DNA from 2 places in the Macrococcus psychrotolerans genome. Region 1 is predicted to be linked to the other one. Evidence: riboswitches for the same ligand, from Rfam matches in the RefSeq annotation. Region 1 holds a riboswitch; the other holds the start of a gene.

Region 1 (5,682 bases):
ATTAGAAGAAATCTTTACATATGAATTGGGAGGTTACGGTTATGCAATTGAAAACATCATTGTGGAATAAAGCGCTGTTCAGAAACTTATCACGCAATATCATGTTTTTGACGGTAATTAATATCATCTGTACATTTATTTTAGTGCCGTTCTCCTATTTTATGATGGATGTTGAAGGTACGAATAATATTAGTAAGTATATTATCGGCTCATTAAATACAGCAGGGCTATATTTCTTTGGCGCAATGATTTATGCAGGATTAAGCGGTATTTTTATTACCTATTTCTTTAAAGGGCAAGGTGCATCTGACTTTATTCATAGTCTGCCGATAAAACGTTATCGTATTTTAAATACAGTTTACCTAACATATTTTACGCATGTGCTCCTCAATTTATTGATAAACGGTGTTATCACATTAATATTCGGGATTAAATTTAATGGCATAAATATTGAGAAAGTGCTGATATGGGTGCTGTTAAGTTTACTCATTCATCTGTTTATCTTTAGTTTAACTGTATTGTTAGGCTTATTGATAAATAATTACTTAAGTCATACTGTTGGGACGATAGCACTGCTTATTTCCCCGGTAATTATGGGAACACTAATCTATACAACGCATATGGTATTATTCAAAGGTCTTTCGGAATATCCTACTGTGCTGCTTAATGATATTACGATACCTGTAAAATTTATGGAATTCGTGATTGCAGATCGCTATCACTTTGTCTATTTGATCGTGGTGTTTGTAATATCAATCGTCATGATTGCACTTTCTTATTATGCATATATGCGACGTAAGAATGAGCGCATCAATGAACCTTATGCGAATCAGTTTATCTATTTGATTATTTATTTTATTATGCTGTTTATAGCGACCATGCTAGGAGGATTGATATTCAGCTCATTATTTAGTGAGATGAAGATTATATCACTCATCATCTATGCAATCGCATTTACAGTTGCGTTCATACTAATGGAAATGATTTCACAAAAGTCTGCTCGAATCACTTTCGATAAGCGACTTTATATCACTTCGTTCGCGATTGTAGCTGCTGCGTTGATATTAGTTTTTATTTCAGGATATATGCGTGAACAATTTATACCTGATAAAAAAGAAATCTCATCTGTCGCAACAACTTTTGAAGATGCTAATCAAATATACATGAATCAAAGTTTGCTGAACGATACGAAAGTAAGCAATCAAGCATTTATTGATAGTGTTGTCGATGCGCATAAACAATTAAAGAACGCAAAAAAAGGTGTATATAACAATGATGTAGCAGTCCGTACGATACATATTCAGTATATTATGAATAATGGTCGAGTAGTTGATAGAAATTATGAAGTCTTTGAAAAAGATTATGATAACTACATTAAGCGTGTCAATACAGAAGACAATATGAAAGCGCTAGTCACTGCACTTGATCTTAGTAAGCATAAAAAAGATCAAATTTCTATTACCCATGAAGTGAATAACGATTCATTTACGGGTGACAGCATGAATAACAAACAAAAAGAAAAGCTTATAAAAGTTCTGGAAACAAGTATTAAAGAAAGAAGTTTTAATTCAAATCTTGAAGCAGGAAAAACAAAGTATAGTATTACTTTCGATTATGAACATGTTAAATCGAATGGAATGGTTACCGAGTCTGGAAGTTATGACGTTCCGATTTCGATATACGATACGAAGTTAATACAATTTCTAATTGATGAGGAAATCATCTCTGAGCCGAGTGATGTACTAAAAGATGGCAACGTATATGAACTTCCACGAAAAACATCTTTTGAACATGTCAGAAATATTGAAACGATAAATGAAGTAAAAGGTGCGAAAAAAATAGACAGAAAAGAATTTAAACGCATGGTAAACGCACAGCAGATTGATTCAAAAGGGCAACGAATCTTCGTTATTGATAGCCCGGAAAAATCATTTATATTTATAAAATAAGCAGGGAACTCCCTGCTTTTTGTTATAATTTATATGAGGAGGTGTGCTATGGCGACAAAAAGGAAAGCAGTTCAGACAAGAAAGCAATCTACAGCTAAAAAGCGTCCTGTGAATAAAATGCGTAAGACAAAAAGATCAAGGTCAAAGTCAAAGTTTAAATTCAAGCATTTCGTTATTCTAGGATGTATCATTTATATATGCAGTGTCATCTATGGTGCGTTCAAACCATTGCCAGGTGGCGTCAGCAAATGGTTTGAATCAAGTAAGACAAATGATGTGAAACTACTTGTAGACAAAACGTATGAGAAAGAAAATCATATGTATTATAACCATGAAATATTCAATGAACAGTTGAAAACGATTCAAGAAGCAGATGATTTTATCATTTTAGATATGTTTTTATTCAACAATACATATGACGGACAAAAAAAATTCACAAAGCTGACAGAAACACTGACGCAAGCATTGATTGATAAGAAAAAGGAAAGTCCCAATATTCGCATCTACATGTTGACAGATCCCATCAATTCTTTTTATGGAAGCTATACACCAGAGCACTACAGAAAATTGCGCGATAACGGTATCGTACTCTATGAAACGAACCTTGTGAAACTAAGAGATTCCAATCCACTTTATTCCGGGTTATGGCGTCCGACATTAAGATGGTTCGGTAATAATGAGAACGGAATAATCACGAATATATTTTCTAAGGACGCACCAAATGTTACTGTAAGAGGATTCGGCAGATTGTTGAATATGAAAGCGAACCATAGAAAAACACTGGTCACTGAAGATGCAGCAATAATCTCAAGTAGTAACCCCCATGATCCGAGTGCCCATCATCAGAATATTGCAGTAAAAGTGACAGGTAAGCTACAGGAAGATTTGATAAAAAGTGAAGTGAGTGCACTTAATATGAGTGGCAGTAAGCTGTCCGCAAGTGACTTTAATATTACGCACCGTGCATATAGTAGTGACATGGACTATACTACAACATTAGTCACAGAAGGTAAGATTAAAGCTGCACTGCTCGAACAGATCAATATGACGAAAACGGGAGATCGTGTGAAAATGGGGATGTTCTATCTTTCTGACAGAGATATCATTAAAGCATTGATAAAAGCATCGAAACGAGGTGTCGGGATTCAGATGATACTGGATGTGAATAAAGAAGCATTTGGTAAGGAAAAACCTGGTATTCCAAATAAACCGGTCGCACATGAGCTAGTATCCAAATCAAATGATAGGATCCAAGTAAAATGGGCGGTAAGTCATGGTGAACAATTTCATGCGAAGTATACGTTATTCCAATATAAAGATAGCAAGACGAGTACACTGGTACTCGGTAGTGCTAATCTGACACGTCGTAATGTTGGGGACTACAATATGGAGACAGATGTTATTATTAGTGGACGCAGTGATCTTCCGGTCTTCCATCGACTGAATCGGGAATTTAGTGCGATGTGGAATAATGAACAGGCTTATGTTACAGACGATTATGAAGTGAAGAAAGATCCGTCATTTATTAAAGATGTCATATACAGAGTCCAAGAATTTACAGGAATATCAAGTTTCTAATATAAAAAAAGTTGAGTAAATTCTGAAAATACATTGACTTATAAATCTAACCCATGTAATATAAAAAACAACTTAATCATATTTTATCAAGAGAGACAGAGGGATATGGCCCGACGAAGTCTCAGCAGCAGACTCTTTAGAGAGCACTGTGCTAATTCCATCAAGCTTTAGCTTGGCAGATAAATGTTGACCGTCAAACGCTCATTTAGCTCAGGCTAAGTGAGCGTTTTTTATTTTAAGGAGGAAAGAATGAATGGGAATTATTGAAGTACGAGACGTGACGAAGGTTTATCGCACGAAAAAAGGTGACATCAATGCTTTAGACCATGTCAGCTTAACTATTGAAAAAGGTCAGGTCTTCGGCATTGTAGGATATTCAGGTGCGGGTAAATCTACTTTACTTAGACTGATCAATCGACTTGAAAAACCGTCGACAGGTCAAGTGTTTGTTGAAGGTAATGAGATTACAGCATTGAAAGAAAGTGCGCTTAGAAAGCAGCGACAGAATATTGGAATGATCTTTCAGCAGTTCAACTTATTTAAATCGAAAACAGTCAGTGATAATATCCGGTATCCATTAAAGCTGACAAAGAAATATAGCAAGCAGGAAATTGAGGCGCGAGTGGATGAACTCTTAAACTTTGTTGGCCTGAGTGACAAGAAAGATGACTATCCAAATCAACTTTCAGGAGGACAGAAGCAGCGTATTGGTATTGCAAGAGCCCTTGCAACTGAACCGGATATCTTATTATGCGATGAAGCAACGAGTGCCCTGGATCCAGAGACAACAGACGATATCCTGGAATTACTCAAGAAAATTAATCAGCGGCTCAATATTACGATTGTTATTATTACGCATGAGATGGAGGTCGTCAAAAAGATTTGTGATGAAGTGGCTGTAATGGAAAAAGGGAAGGTTGTTGAGCAGAATAAAGTGTTCGAGTTATTCACTTCACCGCAACATGCAACAACAAAACGATTTGTCCACAGTGTGCTGAATGATGATATCCCTAAAGATATTGACATTAGTAATCGACGTTTATATCGTTTTATATTCAATCATGAACAAATATTAAAACCGGCACTAAGTGAAGTTGGACGTCAGTATCATGTAGATTTCAATATTTTATACGGCGGTATAACGGAGTTAACCGATAAGTTATTTGGTAATTTACTGATTGAAGCGGTCGGACAACCAGAACATATAAACAGTGCGCTAGACGATCTCATACAAAAAGGCATTAAAGTAAAGGAGGTTGAAGGATTTGAAAACTGATATTACGACGTTCTATCCCGTTATTATCGAACAGACAATTAATACACTGATCATGGTTGCGATCACGTTAATCTTTGCAACGCTCATTGGACTACCAATTGGCATACTGCTTTATGCAACAGCAAAAGGTAATATACTCGAGAATAAAGTAGTGAACAGTATATTGAACGCCATTATTAATACGATACGCCCAATACCTTTCATCATATTTCTAGTAGCATTGATTCCGATAACGCGAATTTTAGTCGGGACATCTATCGGCATCTGGGCAGCAATATTTCCGATGACACTTGCAGCCTCGCTTTCTATCGCTCGAATTGTAGAAAATAACATCGTGTCTGTAGATAGAGGAGTCATTGAAGCAGCTGAAGCGATGGGATCAAGCAAGTTCGACATACTGTTCAAAGTACTCATCCCAGAAGCTGCAGGCGCTTTAATATTAGGTCTTACATTTACAACTGTATCTTTAATAGAATTCTCAGCTGTGGCAGGACTTGTTGGTGCAGGTGGAATTGGATATTTAGCATTTACTTATGGATATCAAAGATTTGACGTGCTGATCATGTTTATAACAGTCGTCATTCTGATTATATTAGTACAGATTACACAATTTATCGGTAACAAAGTAGCAAGCATATATACAAGTAGATTATAAAAGGAGAAAAGAATATGAAAAAATTATTGGTATTATTATTATCGTTAGTGGTTGTACTTGCAGCATGTGGAGGAAAAGAGGATAAAGATAAGACAGTAAAAATCGGTGTTACAGGTATAGATTCAAAGGTATGGGAAGTTGTTAAAGAAGAAGCGAAAAAAGAAGGCATTAATATTGAGTTTGTAGAATTTCAGGATTACACAGCACCAAATAATGCTTTGAAT
Region 2 (5,682 bases), 930 kb from region 1:
GAAATAAAGTCTTACTGACTTTAAATGATCAGCCGGATAGCGATAATAAACATGTACTTATCATAACAAATTATAACGGGAAATACTTACTTACGCATAATAAATTTCGTGGTGTGGAGTTTCCAGGTGGCAAAGTTGAACAAGAGGAGACGTCACTAGAAGCGGCAAAGCGCGAACTGTATGAAGAGACAGGCGGAATAATCGATACGATACGCTATATTGGGACATACACTGTTTATGCAGGGAAGCCATTTAAGAAAGACGTGTACTATGCACAAATTAAACATATAGAAGAACAAGACGATTATATGGAAACGAACGGGCCAGTGATCGTGGCAAAACTTGATGAAGTGGCAGAGAGCGATAAAAGCTTTATATTAAAAGACGACTGCGTCAACTATATCGTAGGGGTATTACAGAAAGATGGGGAATATGATGTTCAATAGAACGAAGATTAACGCACAACTCGGTGGCATTCCTTTTGAGACGTTTGACTATCAATCAGATGACTATATCGTTAAAGCAATGATCTATGAACCGAAACACGTGAAACGCATCGTCATCTACTTAAGAGGCGGGAAAGGTGCAGTCGGAACGGTTAGACCAGCGAGACTGATGCAGTTTGCGTATAAGGACACACTGGTTGCAGCACCTTATTATCGCGGTACACACCAGAATGGTCAAGATGAATTCGCAGGTGCAGATAGAGAAGACGTCTATGCACTTGTAAGACTGTTAAGAGCACAGTACGACGTACCGATACACTTCGTTGGATTTTCGAGAGGCGGAATACAAGGGTTAGTAACGTATCAGGAAGCTGACGTGACATCCTTTATCACATGGGGAGGAGTGTCGAGTATCTACTATATGTATGATGAACGACAAGATCTTCGCAGTATGCTGAAACGCCTCGTCGGACCAATCAGTAACAAAGCGGCGTATGACCGACGAGAAGGGATTAATCTCGTAACGAAAGATAGCCCGCCAATCATGATTGTACATGGTACAGAAGACAAACTTGTCAGTATAGAGCATGCATATATGCTGATCGATAAATTAAAACAGCTCGGAATTAAGCATAAAGTGTTATTTATTGAAGGGGAGCAGCATGTGATGCGTCCAGACAATGAACGCTATGTATTACAGGAAATTGAAAAGTGGATGGAAGAAGTGGAAAGGGAAATAAAATCATAATATAGTAGATGAAAAAAACGCCACTTTAAAAAAAGCGACGTTTTTTTGTGCTATCCTCTAAAATTAAATCCACCTTTAGTTTCGATTTCAGCGGACTTCTCACCAAACTTCTTAAAGTTCTCCTGGAAGCGTAATGCCAAGTCTTTTGCTTTCTCATCATAAGCATCTTTGGATACCCATGCATGACGGGGATACAGAATCTCTGCCGGTACACCTGGTACATGCTTCGGAATATTAAGTCCGAAGATTTCATCCTGATGATACTCAACTGTCTTCAGTTCGCCGCTAATCGCACGTCGAATCATAGAACGTGTATGCGTTAAGTTCATGCGGCTACCGACACCATACTCTCCGCCAGTCCATCCTGTATTCACAAGATAAACTGCTGCATCATGTTTATCGATTAGATCCCCTAACATGTTCGCATATACTGTCGCATGTAACGGTAAGAACGGTGAGCCGAAGCATGTAGAGAATACCGGTTGTGGGCTTGTTACGCCACGTTCAGTTCCTGCTAATTTAGATGTAAATCCACTTAAGAAGTGATACATCGCTTGTTCTTTCGTTAATTTAGAGATTGGAGGTAACACACCGAACGCATCAGCAGTTAAGAAGATGATTGTATTCGCGTGTCCTGCAATTGATGGTAGAACGATATTATCGATATTATCGATTGGATAAGCTGCGCGAGTATTTTCAGTTAAAGATTTATCCGTGTAGTCCGGCACACCTTTTTCATCGACCTTAACGTTCTCGAGGATGGCACCGTAACGAATTGCGTCGTAGATCTGAGGTTCTTTCTCACGAGATAAGTCGATCGTCTTCGCATAGCAACCGCCTTCGATATTAAACACACCGTTGTCATTCCATCCGTGCTCATCATCACCGATAAGTTTACGCTGTGGATCTGCAGATAGTGTCGTCTTACCAGTACCAGATAATCCAAAGAATAACGCAACGTCCTTATTCTCACCGACGTTTGCTGAACAGTGCATGCTCATAATGCCTTGTGTCGGTAATAAGTAGTTCATCACACCGAAGATACCTTTTTTCATTTCGCCGGCGTATTCTGTACCACCAATTAAGATGATCTTATGACGGAAACTTGTAATGATGAATGTTTCAGATTTCGTTCCATCAACTGATGGATCAGCCTTAAAGTGTGGTGCAGAGATAATTGTGAAGTCAGGTGTAATGTTTAGTCCTTCTTCCGTTGTTTCAGGACGGATAAACATTGTACGTGCAAATAGGTTATGCCAAGCAAGTTCGTTCACAACGCGTAGTTGTAGTTGGGATGATTTATCAGCACCTGCATAGCCTTGGAATTCATAGATCTTTTCTTTTTTGCTTAAGTAGTCTGTCACTTTATCCAGTAAGTTTAAGAATACTTCTTCTTCGATAGGCTGGTTGATTGTACCCCAGTCGATGTTATCTTCAGTTTCAGCTTCACGCACGATGAACTTATCTTTCGGTGAGCGTCCAGTATATTTACCGGTTTCGCTGCGTACCGCACCGGATTCTGTTAACACACCTTCACCGTTGAATAGAATTTCCGTAATCAATTGTGTTCTTGATAATTGACGTTCTAGATTTCCAGTGTTTAATTTGCTCAGTTGCTCAATTACTTGAGTATTTTCCCCCATGGTCAGCCTCCAAAAAGTTATTGTTCTGCTTTTGTAAGCAGTTTCATGAAATAGTATAACATATCAATTTGAAGGTTTCATATAAATTATGTATAATCTTTATATTCGAAATTATTCAGAAAATTTCTGATATATGCGGTATTGTTGACAGTGAACATAAAGTTTAGTAATATCTAACTTGCGGATTCTCTTATCCAGAGTGGTGGAGGGACATGGACCCTTTGAAGCCCAGCAACCCTTAACAATGTGTTAAGTAAGGTGCCAAACCGTTTGCAGATTAATTTCTGAACGATAAGAGTAGAATGGTCGTTTATTGTGCCTTCTCTCTTACTAGGAGAGAAGGCTATTTTTTTTATAGTCCCGTAATTAAATTCAAGGAGTGTAATATATATGACAGACCGTAAATTATTTACATCAGAATCAGTAACAGAAGGACATCCGGATAAGATTGCTGACCAGATTAGTGATGCTATCTTAGACGAAATCCTAAAAGGAGATCCTAAAGCACGTGTTGCTTGTGAAACATCTGTAACAACAGGTATGGCGTTAATCGCAGGTGAAATCACAACGTCAACGTATGTTGATATTCCTAAAGTCGTGCGTGAAACAGTTAAAGAAATCGGTTATACACGTGCAAAGTTTGGTTATGACTTCCAGACGATGGCAGTGCTGACGGCAATCGATGAGCAGTCACCAGATATCGCTCAAGGTGTGGATAAAGCGTTAGAAGATCGTGATTCATTAACGGATTCTGATATTGAATCAATCGGTGCAGGTGACCAAGGTTTAATGTTCGGATTTGCTTGTAACGAAACAGAAAGCTTAATGCCATTACCAATTTCTTTATCACATGAACTTGCACGTCGTTTAACAGAAGTACGCAAAGACGGTACGTTAGATTATCTACGTCCAGACGGTAAGACACAAGTTACTGTTGAGTATGATGAAGCAGGGAAACCGAAACGTATCGATACGATCGTTATCTCATCTCAACACCATGAGAAGATTGAACTTGAACAAATTCAGGAAGATATTAAAGAACACGTGATCAAGCCGGTTGTTCCAGCGGATTTAATTGACGATGAAACAAAATACTTCATTAATCCAACGGGTCGTTTCGTAATCGGTGGTCCTCAAGGGGATGCGGGTCTTACAGGTCGTAAGATTATTGTAGATACGTACGGTGGTTATGCACGTCACGGTGGCGGTGCATTCAGTGGTAAGGATGCTACTAAAGTAGACCGTAGTGGTGCATATGCAGCACGTTACGTTGCGAAGAATATCGTAGCAGCAGGTCTTGCGGATAAGTGTGAAGTACAGTTAGCTTACGCTATCGGTGTAGCACAGCCTGTATCTATCTCTGTTGAAACTTATGGTACTTCAGACTACACGGAGCAGCAGCTTGTTGAAGCGGTACGTAAAACATTTGATTTACGTCCAGCAGGAATTATCCAGATGTTAGACTTACGTCGTCCAATCTACAAACAGACAGCAGCGTATGGTCACTTCGGTCGTACTGATGTTGACTTACCGTGGGAAGCGACAGATCGCGTCGATACATTAAAAGCCAATTTATCATAATAATAAAAGCTGTAAACCAATGAGGTTTACAGCTTTTATTATTATTCTTCGGTTGTCTCTTCTTCAGTAGATTCTTCAGTGCTTTCCTCTTTTGCTGCATCTTCAGTTTTAGCATCATCTGATTTCTCTTCATTACCACAAGCTCCTAGTAGTAGAGTTGACGCGAATGATCCTGCCAGTAACATTTGTTTGTACTTTGCCATTATCAAAACCTCCAATGTAGTTTGTCCGAGTATAGGTATGGACACTGCAAGTATTCCATTTAGATATTAAGGTATTGTTAATCTATTATAAAATAGTGTGAAATTTCTATTAAGATGTGAAAAGCAGTTTTATTTTTAAATTAATTTATCTAAAACAATGAAGTTGTGTCTCTTTTTCTTTATAATGAAACTATTAAACATTAGAAAGGTGAGAGCTATGTCTTTATCAAATTTACAACCCATGCATTATATCGCACTTGGATTAGCAGTAGCACTGTTGTTATTCATCGTGCTCTTTATATATGCACTATCGAGCAAGAAGAAAGCAATACGTGCAAAGGAAGAAGCACTGAACAAAGAACGTTCAGAAATGAAAAGTAACTACGAGGAATCTAGTGAAAAATCAAGATTAACGTTTAAGAAGGAACTTGCTGAACAGAAAGATACATACGAAGCACAGTTATCGACACAAAATGCACAGATTGATTCACTGAAATTATTTTCTAGAGATAAGGGAGAATATTTAACGGATTTAACATTGATTAACCTTAAAGATAATCTTGTCGCACAAGAACGCATCCGTCCAGAAGATATGCACGTATTAGCGAATATCTATATTCCAGGAAAACGTGTGAAAAGTACAGATAAGCTAGATCACGTTATTTTAACACGTACAGGAATTTACGTAATCGATTCTAACTACTGGACAGGACATCTATACCACGGTATTAGTGAGATGCAGTTTGATGGGGAACCGATATTTGAAACAGTATTCAACATATTAGAACTAGATTCGAAATCTGAACAGACAATCTGTCTCGATAAGGGAGAAGACGGTTCAGCACAGTTCAGGTCATACAAACATTCGATAGAAGAACTGAAGCTAAAGGCAGAACGATTAGAGAAAGTATTCGAATTACCGTATCCGGTTACACCGATTGCTTACTACAATGCAGAAGGAGTAGGAAGCGAGCATATTACGAACTACTCTCGCGATAATAGTGTGAAGGTAATTGTCGGTGAGAAAGAATTGGAACATTTCTTCGAGAAGTTTGTCTTCC

Evidence for each region. A riboswitch is a leader RNA that binds a small molecule or an ion and turns the genes downstream of it on or off. The one in region 1 is predicted to bind S-adenosylmethionine.
Region 2: another riboswitch for S-adenosylmethionine. It lies ahead of metK (methionine adenosyltransferase); the one in region 1 lies ahead of QA539_RS02370 (methionine ABC transporter ATP-binding protein).

Annotation. Positions count from the first base shown of each region.
Region 1 is NZ_CP124591.1:449,012-454,693, forward strand. It holds gene QA539_RS02355 (ABC transporter ATP-binding protein) at 1-70, shown strand, start outside; gene QA539_RS02360 (hypothetical protein) at 42-1,949, shown strand; gene QA539_RS02365 (phospholipase D family protein) at 1,998-3,527, shown strand; SAM riboswitch class I at 3,608-3,713, shown strand; gene QA539_RS02370 (methionine ABC transporter ATP-binding protein) at 3,787-4,803, shown strand; gene QA539_RS02375 (methionine ABC transporter permease) at 4,793-5,458, shown strand; gene QA539_RS02380 (MetQ/NlpA family ABC transporter substrate-binding protein) at 5,473-5,682, shown strand, end outside.
Region 2 is NZ_CP124591.1:1,559,965-1,565,646, reverse strand. It holds gene ytkD (RNA deprotection pyrophosphohydrolase) at 1-446, shown strand, start outside; gene QA539_RS07990 (alpha/beta hydrolase family protein) at 436-1,194, shown strand; gene pckA (phosphoenolpyruvate carboxykinase (ATP)) at 1,245-2,837, opposite strand; SAM riboswitch class I at 3,025-3,135, shown strand; gene metK (methionine adenosyltransferase) at 3,228-4,418, shown strand; gene QA539_RS07975 (hypothetical protein) at 4,460-4,621, opposite strand; gene QA539_RS07970 (nuclease-related domain-containing protein) at 4,839-5,682, shown strand, end outside.